One region of the Tractidigestivibacter sp. genome, then DNA from elsewhere that is predicted to be linked to it. Evidence: predicted binding sites of a transcription regulator. Region 1 holds the regulator's gene; the other holds the start of a gene.
What was found. Region 1 encodes NrdR, which represses ribonucleotide reductase genes. Its sites were predicted from a motif close to AAACACNATATATNGTGTTT; they were not measured.
Positions count from the first base shown of each region.

Region 2: a site for NrdR is predicted at 2,024-2,043, ahead of nrdD (anaerobic ribonucleoside-triphosphate reductase). Genes of this name have one in related genera too.

Region 1 covers NZ_DBHHPX010000005.1:74,105-78,496, reverse strand. The annotation lists gene ACO59D_RS02895 (NCS2 family permease) at 7-1,320, opposite strand; gene dut (dUTP diphosphatase) at 1,420-1,866, opposite strand; gene nrdR (transcriptional regulator NrdR) at 1,863-2,312, opposite strand; gene ACO59D_RS02880 (LysM peptidoglycan-binding domain-containing protein) at 2,464-2,763, opposite strand; gene lexA (transcriptional repressor LexA) at 3,099-3,761, shown strand; gene ACO59D_RS02870 (heparan-alpha-glucosaminide N-acetyltransferase) at 3,764-4,392, shown strand, end outside.
Region 2 covers NZ_DBHHPX010000026.1:21,611-26,002, reverse strand. The annotation lists gene ACO59D_RS09150 (nitroreductase family protein) at 1-389, opposite strand, end outside; gene ACO59D_RS09145 (pyridoxal phosphate-dependent aminotransferase) at 505-1,665, opposite strand; gene nrdD (anaerobic ribonucleoside-triphosphate reductase) at 2,164-4,386, shown strand.

The DNA.
Region 1 (4,392 bases):
AAACCCCTAGGAGAGCAGGAAGAAGACGAGGAAGGCGGCCGCAGACACCCACATGAGCGGCTTGACCTTCTTGGCACGTCCGGTGACCAGGGCGACGATGACATAGGCAATGAAACCCATGCCAATGCCGTTGGAAATCGAATACGTGAAGGGGATGCCGGCAATGACCAGGAATGCTGGGAAGCCCTCGAGAAGGTCGGTCCAATCGATGTCAACCACATCGGTCATCATGAGGAAGCCAACGATGACAAGGGCACCGCAGGTGGCAGCACTGCTTACGATGGAGATGACAGGCGCGAAGAACGCAGCGACGATAAATAGGAGGCCCGTGAAGACCGAAGTAAGGCCCGTGCGCCCGCCATCGGCGGCACCGGAGGCAGATTCGACGAACGTCGTGATCGAGGAGGCGCCAATGAGGCCGCCGACCGCCGCCGCCGCAGAGTCGGCAATCAGAATCTCGCGGATATTCTCAACGGTTCCGTCCTCGTTGAGGAACTCGCCCTGCTTGGCAACGGCCATTGCCGTTCCCATGGTATCGAAGAAGTCAGACATCATGAGGGAGAACGCGAAGACGAGGAGGATGGGCGTGGTGAGCACCTTGACCACAGCAACGGTACCGGTAGCGTCCGTCATGAACGGCGCGCCAAAAGACGAGAAGTCGAGGGTGGAGACGATACCAGCGGGCATCTGGGTCACACCCAGGGGAATGCCGCAAAGCACCGCGATGATGATGCCGATGAGGATTGAACCCTTCACGTTCATCGAATAGAGGGCGACCGTAGCAGCGATCGAAATGAGGCCGACGATAAACATTGGGCTCGTAACGTCACCAAAGGCGACCATGGTGGACTCGTTGGCTACGATGATGCCGCCATCGGCAAGGCCAATCATCGCAATGAAGAGGCCAAGGCCGACGGAGATGGCATGGCGGAGCGAAACTGGGATGGCATCCATGATGGCCTCACGGAGCCCACAGAGAACGAGCAGGAGGATTGCGCAGCCTTCGACGAAAATGACCGCCATTGACGCCTGCCAGTCGGCTCCGTTGATGGCTGCCAGGGTGAAGGCAACCACCGCGTTGATACCCATGCCAGATGCACAGGCAAGGGGCCTATTTGAGAAAAGCCCCATGAAGATGGTCATGATGCCAGCACCGATGCACGTCGAGGTGACGGCAGCGTTCATGGGAACGCCGGCCGCCGCAAGCAGAGAGGGGTTGACGGCGATGATGTACGCCATAGCCAGAAACGTCGTGAGGCCAGCGCGAAGCTCCTGACCGGTGGATGTTCCCCGCTCCCCCATCTTGAAGAACTTCTCCATGTTTCCCATCCTTTCGGTTTCCTGTAAGTTCCGAGCCTATACATACAGCTGCTGCCATGGGACAACAGCAGGACGCGCTGTGGAAAGGAATGCACGAGCCTATGTACCGCTCGAGCCAAAGCCACCGGCACCGCGGTCGGTTTCGTCAAGCTCGCCGACCTCCTCAAGCGTGACCACGGGGACCTGCTGTATAACGAGCTGGGCAATCCTCTCGCCGCGCTCGATATGGATGCTCTTTGATGGGTCGAGGTTGATGGCGCACACCTTGAGCTCGCCACGGTAGTGAGCGTCAATAAGCCCTGGGGTGTTGGCCATGGACAGGCCCTCGCGCAGGGCAAGGCCGCTGCGAGGCTGCACGAAGCCGGCATAGCCCTCTGGAATGGCAATGGCAAGCCCCGTCCCCACGAGCCTCCGCTCAAAGGGGGCTAGGGTCACGTCCTCGTTCGACCTAAGGTCAAGACCAGCATCGCCCTCGTAGGCGTAGCTTGGTAGGTCGACCGATGAATCAAGGCGCTTGATGGGAAGCGTCAGTCTCTTGTCCGTCATTTGTTGAGACTCCTCAACTCCTCGCTAAACTCGTCCACATCCTTGAAGTCCCGATACACAGAGGCAAATCGGATATAGGCAACCTTATCCACATCCACGAGACGCTTGAGAACCATGCTCCCGAGGTCGTGTGACGAAATCTCGTTGACACCCTCATCACGCAACTCTGACTCGATGTCGTCGATGAGGCCGTCGAGCAGCCCAACGGGCACGCTGCGCTTTACCGTGGCAGTCAGGAGACCGCGCATGAGCTTTTGGCGGTCAAAAGTCTCCTTTCGGCCGTCTTTCTTCATCACGAGGAGCGGCATGTCCTCACGACGTTCATAGGTCGTGAAGCGGTAGCCGCATTTGACGCACTCGCGACGACGACGAATGGCATCATTGCTCTCAGATGGCCTGGAGTCGACAACCTTGGACTCCTCACAGCCGCATTTTGGACAGCGCATCAAACCTCCTAATGGACTTCCACTAGGAACTTAACACATAGCGTCCAAATATCCATCACAAAGATGGCTTCGAAACCAAACTGGAAAGGAAGGAAACGCTGGAGAAGCCAAACCCAAACATCCGCTAATGCCCGAACGTCCGATGCTTACGTTAGTTTGAAGCAGGAACAACGACAGATTGCCCCGGCTGCAAGGTCGGGCTTTCGAGGGAGTTCTTCTCGGTAATCCATTGGACAAGCTCTGCCGTACTGTACCCATCGACGGGGTGCCGGAAGGCGAGACCCCACACGGAGTCACCAGCCTCAACAACTACCTCCTCACCAGGGAGAGACGCCAGGGCGGCCTCCTTGCGAGAAGAGACGGCAGCATTGCTCACCAGAAGCGCGGCAACGAGCCCGACCGAAACCAGAAACGTGCAAACTATGGCAGTGAGGACATTCCCGCGGGCCATGTCCCGACGTGACCTGTCTTCATGTTGGCGCTCCACCACAAGGCTTGCCAGTCCCACCCTCAAGAAGCGTAAGCGTTGGATACGAAGGAACAAGGGCGGAGGAGCCCTCGGTACCGTACACGCGGTTGGTGCTTGCCATGATGTAATCCCCTCTCGAGTGCTTGCCGGGAACGTTTATAGCGAACGCACGGGACACAAATTAGAGCCTTGCGTTTAAGGCCGAACATCTGTACTCTAGTATCAACGTACATTTGTTCGTGTCAAGTCAATTTAGAACATTTGTTTGCAATACATCGCAATCCCAGGTATGATTAGCCCAGACGAGAGGAGACGCCATGTCAAAGGGAAAGCTCAGCAAGCGCCAGAGGGCCATCTATGACTTCATCTGCACCTACACAGACGAGCACGGCTATCCCCCCTCGGTGAGGGAGATTGGAGCCGCGGTAGGCCTGGCCTCCCCCTCGACAGTCCACATGCACCTCAAGGTACTCGAGGAGATGGGGCTCATCAGTAGGGACCCCAAGAAGCCCCGTACTATTGAGGTTGTTCCTGACAAGCAGGTGTCGGAGGACGGGAGCACTCAGGCTAAGCTCGCTACGGTACAGGAAGATGTCGGCAAGAACGTTATCTCACTTCCGCTTGTCGGGCGGGTCGCTGCAGGCATGCCCATTCTCGCCGAGCAGAATGTCGAGGAGACCCTCACGCTGCCCACAAGCATCGTGGGAGATTCCAGTTCCTTCATCCTTCGAGTTCGCGGCGAGTCCATGGTCAATGCGGGGATTTTTGATGGCGACTACATCGTTGTGAAAGAGCAGCATGACGCACACGACGGGGAGATAGTCGTTGCGCTTATCGATGACTCTGCAACAGTCAAGACGTTCTATCGCGAGAAGGACCGCATCCGACTCCAGCCCGAGAACGACCACATGAGTCCCATATATGCAGATAATCCTGTCATCCTTGGACGCGTGACGGCTCTTATCCGCTCAGTCTCCTAGCGATGGCTGGGCCGGACTTGAAAAGCCCTGGCGTCGGTGACGGCGTCAGTAGCAAGGCAGACCGTCACAAGCGGATTGGAGTGTTCGATGCGATCCGGGGATTCTCGGTCATATCGATGGTGCTCTTTCACCTCTGCTATGACTTGCGCTTTCTTGCCGGGGCAGACCTCTCTTGGTTTGCCCCTCCCCTACAGGATATCTGGCGCGCCAGCATCTCGTGGACGTTTCTGTTCGTCGCCGGCTGCATGTGCCCCCTATCAAGGAGCAACCTCAGGCGCGGGCTCGCCTACGGTACGGTGGCGCTTGCAGTCTATGTGGTGACGATAATTGCAGCAGTTGATGTGCCTATTTCCTTTGGCATCATCTACTGCATGTCCGTCTGCACGTTGGTGGCGTGGCTGCTGGGAAAACTCCATTGCCTTCCGCAGGGTCCGATTGCGGCAGCGGTCCTGTTTATCCTCTTCGTTCTGCTTCTTGGCTTCTCCTCGGGAACCATTGGGATCGGCCCACTCTCGCTCGCGCTGCCACATGCACTTTATGAGGCGCCTGGGCTTGCGTGGCTGGGCATTCCCGGTCCGGGCTTCTCCTCGGGTGACTATTACCCCCTCGTGCCCTTTGTGTTCATGTACCT
Region 2 (4,392 bases), on a different contig from region 1:
CTCTTGATGATGCAGCAACCAAGGTCTCGCGACGCTGCCGCCAGCGCGATGGTCTGCGCCGCAATGCCGGTGTCAATCAGGCAAATGGGGTTGGCGGCAACGGCCTTGGGCGCGCATATGGCAATGTAGCCTGCAGGCCTCTCCCCCACAGCGGGGCCGTTCCAGTCACGCAGCAGCGCCGCCCAGTGCAGACGAGGGAAGACCGCCGAGCGCTCCGCAGGCTCAGCCACAATGTGGAAGCGCAGGACCTGCATGTTGTTTCCCGAGGGCGCAAAGCGCGCAGCGTTCACCAGCGCGACAAGGTCCCCGTGGCACAGCAGCTCATCCTCGGCGAACCGCCGATGCGTGCGCGACGACCGCACCAGGTCCTGGAAGTTCTTCGAGTTCATGTCCCCACCCCCTCGCCGGGCATGCCCGACGCTCTGCTGCCAAGGCCGGTCCTCGGCAATGCAACCGTATCCAACGCCGCGTCCGCGCTGCGGACGCAAACCCGCTAGACCCCCGCTAGACCCCAGACTCCCCAATCCTTCGGCATGCCTCACGCAGGCGCGCCGGGGGCATGACCAAGGCAAAGCGCACGTATCCCTCGCCTGAGGGGCCAAAGCTCGCACCCGGTGTCACGATGACACCAGCCTTCTCCATGAGCTCAAGGGCAAACGCCTGCGAGTCCATGCGGCCATGCGGAATGCGCGCCCACACGAACATCGACCCATGGGCGTTGGGGCGCTCCCAGCCAACAGCCTCAAGGCCGTCACAGAGCGCATCCCTGCGCTCCTGGTAGCGCAGGCGCTGGCGCTCCACGGAGTCACGTGGTCCCGTGAGCGCGGCGATGGCCGCGTCCTGCTCGGGCAAAAACATGCCAAAGTCAACCTGGCTGCGCAGCTTGCGCGTCGCGGCCACGATGTCCTCGCGTCCCACAAGAAACGAGAGGCGTGCGCCGGTCACGTTGAAGGACTTGGAAAGCGAGAGGAACTCCACACCCACATCGAGCGCGCCCGGATAGCCAAGGAAGCTCCCACCGGCAGGGCCGTCGAAGATGATGTCGGAGTAGGCGTTGTCGTGGATGACCACAATGTCGTGTGCCTTGGCAAAGGCAATGACCTGCTCGTAGACCTCGGGCGTCCCCACGGAGCCAACGGGGTTCGCAGGAAGCGAGACCACCATATATCGGGCTGCATCCGCCACGTCGTCAGGAACACCCGCCACCCAGGGGAGGAAGCCATGTTCGGCCGTGAGCGGATAGTACCAGGGCCTTGCCCCAGCCAGGAGGGTGCCGGCCGCAAAGACCGGGTAGCACGGGTCTGGGATGAGGGCCGCATCTCCCGGGTCTGCAAGCGCCGCGCATACGTGACCCATTCCCTCCTGGGTTCCGTGGCAGCTCATGACCATGGAAGGCGTGATCGTCTCCACGCCAAAGCGCGTGCGGTAGTAGTCACATACGGCCCGGAGCAGCTCGTCCTTGTCGTGCAGCGCGTACTTCCAGTTGGCCGGATCCGCGGCGCTCCTTCCCAGCGCCTCGATGATGTGATGCGGCGGCTCGAAGTCTGGCGTGCCAACCGAGAGGTCAAACACCTCACGGCCCCCTGCCTCGAGCTCGCGTCGCCTGGCGTTGAGAGAGGCAAAGACCTCGTCGCCAAACAGGTCGAGCCTGCTTGAGAACTGCATGCGCACCCCTTCCCGGATGCAGACGTAATGTACGCAAGGACTGTAGACCACTGCTGGCCACGGCGCCACGTCTGTCGGCAAGGACGCGTCCGATTGTTACATTGTGCGAAGCCACAGGCAATCCAAGGCGGACAGCGGCATGACGCGCGCTTCCCGAGAGCCAGTCCCAAGCGATTGGGGCCGCACCTTCGCATGACGCACAAAGACCCTTTGCCGTTCACCGAAAACCGAATCGATAAACGGCAGCGTTATCGAAAATGTTTGAATCTGCTCGCATTGCTCACCTGCGATGACATGGCAATGTTCCTACGCAATGAGTACATACGGAATGCAATATCCGGTATTTATCTCGCATGTCACATACAAGATGTTGTGTCATAGTAGATAGCGCCACAACACAGCATCGGTTGCGGCCCTAGGGAAACACGCCAAACGCACGGCCGGCAGCTGCACCTCTTTGCCGTCTGCCTGGCATTGTGCAACAGGGAGGGTGAGCACATGAAAATCATCAAGCGCAACGGCTCGGAGGTCACGTTCGACGTCGCCAAGATCGAGAACGCCATCCGTAAGGCCAACATGGAGGTGCCCGAGGACGAGCGCCTCACCGAGCGCGAGATACGCTTCGCCTCCCTCAACGTCACCGACGAGTGCATGGAGGCCGGCCACACCGTCACCGTCGAGGAGGTCCAAGACCTCGTCGAGGACCAGCTCATGGCCCTCGATCACTTCTCCGTGGCTCGCAAGTACATCATCTATCGCTACGTGCAGAACCAGAAGCGCCAGAAGAACACGACGGATGACAAGATCCTTGCCCTCATCGAGTGCAACAACGAAGAGGTCAAGCAGGAGAACTCCAACAAGAACCCCACCGTTGTGTCGGTCCAGCGTGACTACATGGCCGGCGAGGTCTCCAAGGACCTCACCATGCGTAGCCTTCTTCCCGCCGAGATTGTCAAGGCGCACGAGGAGGGCGTCATCCACTTCCACGACGCGGACTACTATGCGCAGCACATGCACAACTGCGACCTCATCAACCTCGATGACATGTTGCAGAACGGCACCGTTATCTCCGGCACGCTCATCGAGCGCCCGCACAGCTTCTCTACGGCCTGCAACATCGCCACCCAAATCATCGCGCAGGTGGCCTCCTGCCAGTACGGCGGCCAGTCCATCTCGCTTACGCACCTGGCCCCCTTTGTCGACGTCTCCCGCAAGAAGATTCGTCGCTCGGTCTATGCCGAGATGGAGACCATCGGCTACAAGGCCTCTCCCGACCAGATTGACACGATGGTCGAGAAGCGCCTGCACGAGGAGGTCGCACGTGGCGTCCAGACCATCCAGTACCAGGTTGTCACCCTCATGACCACCAACGGCCAGGCGCCGTTCATCACCGTGTTCATGTACCTCAACGAGGCGCACAACCCACAGGAGAAGCACGACCTCGCCCTCATCATCGAGGAGATGCTCAAGCAGCGCTACCAAGGCGTCAAGAACGAGAAGGGCGTCTGGATCACACCTGCGTTCCCCAAGCTCATCTACGTGCTTGAGGAGGACAACATCCACGAGGGCGACCCGTACTTCTACCTCACCAAGATGGCAGCCAAGTGCACCGCCAAGCGCATGGTGCCCGACTACATCTCAGAGAAGAAGATGCGTGAGTACAAGCTCTCTAGGGGCGAGACCGAGGGCCACGGAGACGTGTACACCTGCATGGGCTGCCGTTCCTTCCTGACGCCCGACCGCTCGGGCAACGGTTACGACAACGTCGCCAAGGCCAAGAACTACGAGCCAGGCAAGCCCAAGTACTACGGCCGCTTTAACCAGGGCGTCGTCACCATCAACCTGCCCGACGTGGCCCTCTCCTCTGACGGTGACATGGACAAGTTCTGGGAGGTCTTCGACGAGCGCCTCGAGCTCTGTCACCGCGCCCTGCGCTGCCGCCACGACCGCCTCCGCGGCACCTTCTCCGATGCCGCACCCATCCTTTGGCAGTACGGTGCACTGGCCCGTCTCGACAAGGGCGAGAAAATCGACAAGCTCCTCTACGGCGGCTACTCCACCATCTCGCTTGGCTATGCCGGCCTCTACGAGTGCGTGAAGTACATGACCGGAAAGAGCCATACCGACGAGGAGGCCAAGTCCTTCGCCCTCTCTGTCATGCAGCACATGAACGACAAGTGCGCCGAGTGGAAGGCTGCCGAGAACATCGACTACTCGCTCTACGGCACGCCGCTTGAGTCCACCACGTACAAGTTCGCCAAGTGCCTGCAGAAGCGCTTTGGCGTGGTCAAGGGCATCACCGACCACGGTTACATCACGAACTCCTACCACGTGAACGTCCGCGAGAAGATTGACGCGTTCACCAAGCTCAAGTTCGAGAGCGAGTTCCAGCGCCTCTCCCCCGGCGGTGCCATCTCCTACGTCGAGGTTCCCAACATGCAGGACAACCTCGAGGCCGTTATCCGTGTCATGCAGTTCATCTACGACAACATCATGTACGCCGAGCTCAACACCAAGTCCGACTACTGCCAGGTGTGCGGCTACGACGGTGAGGTCAAGATCATAGAGGACGACGGCAAGCTTGTGTGGGAGTGCCCGCACTGCGGCAACCGCGACCAGTCCAAGCTCAATGTGGCCAGGCGCACCTGCGGCTACATTGGCACGCAGTTCTGGAACCAGGGACGTACCGAAGAGATCAAGGATCGCGTGCTGCACCTGTAAGTTTGA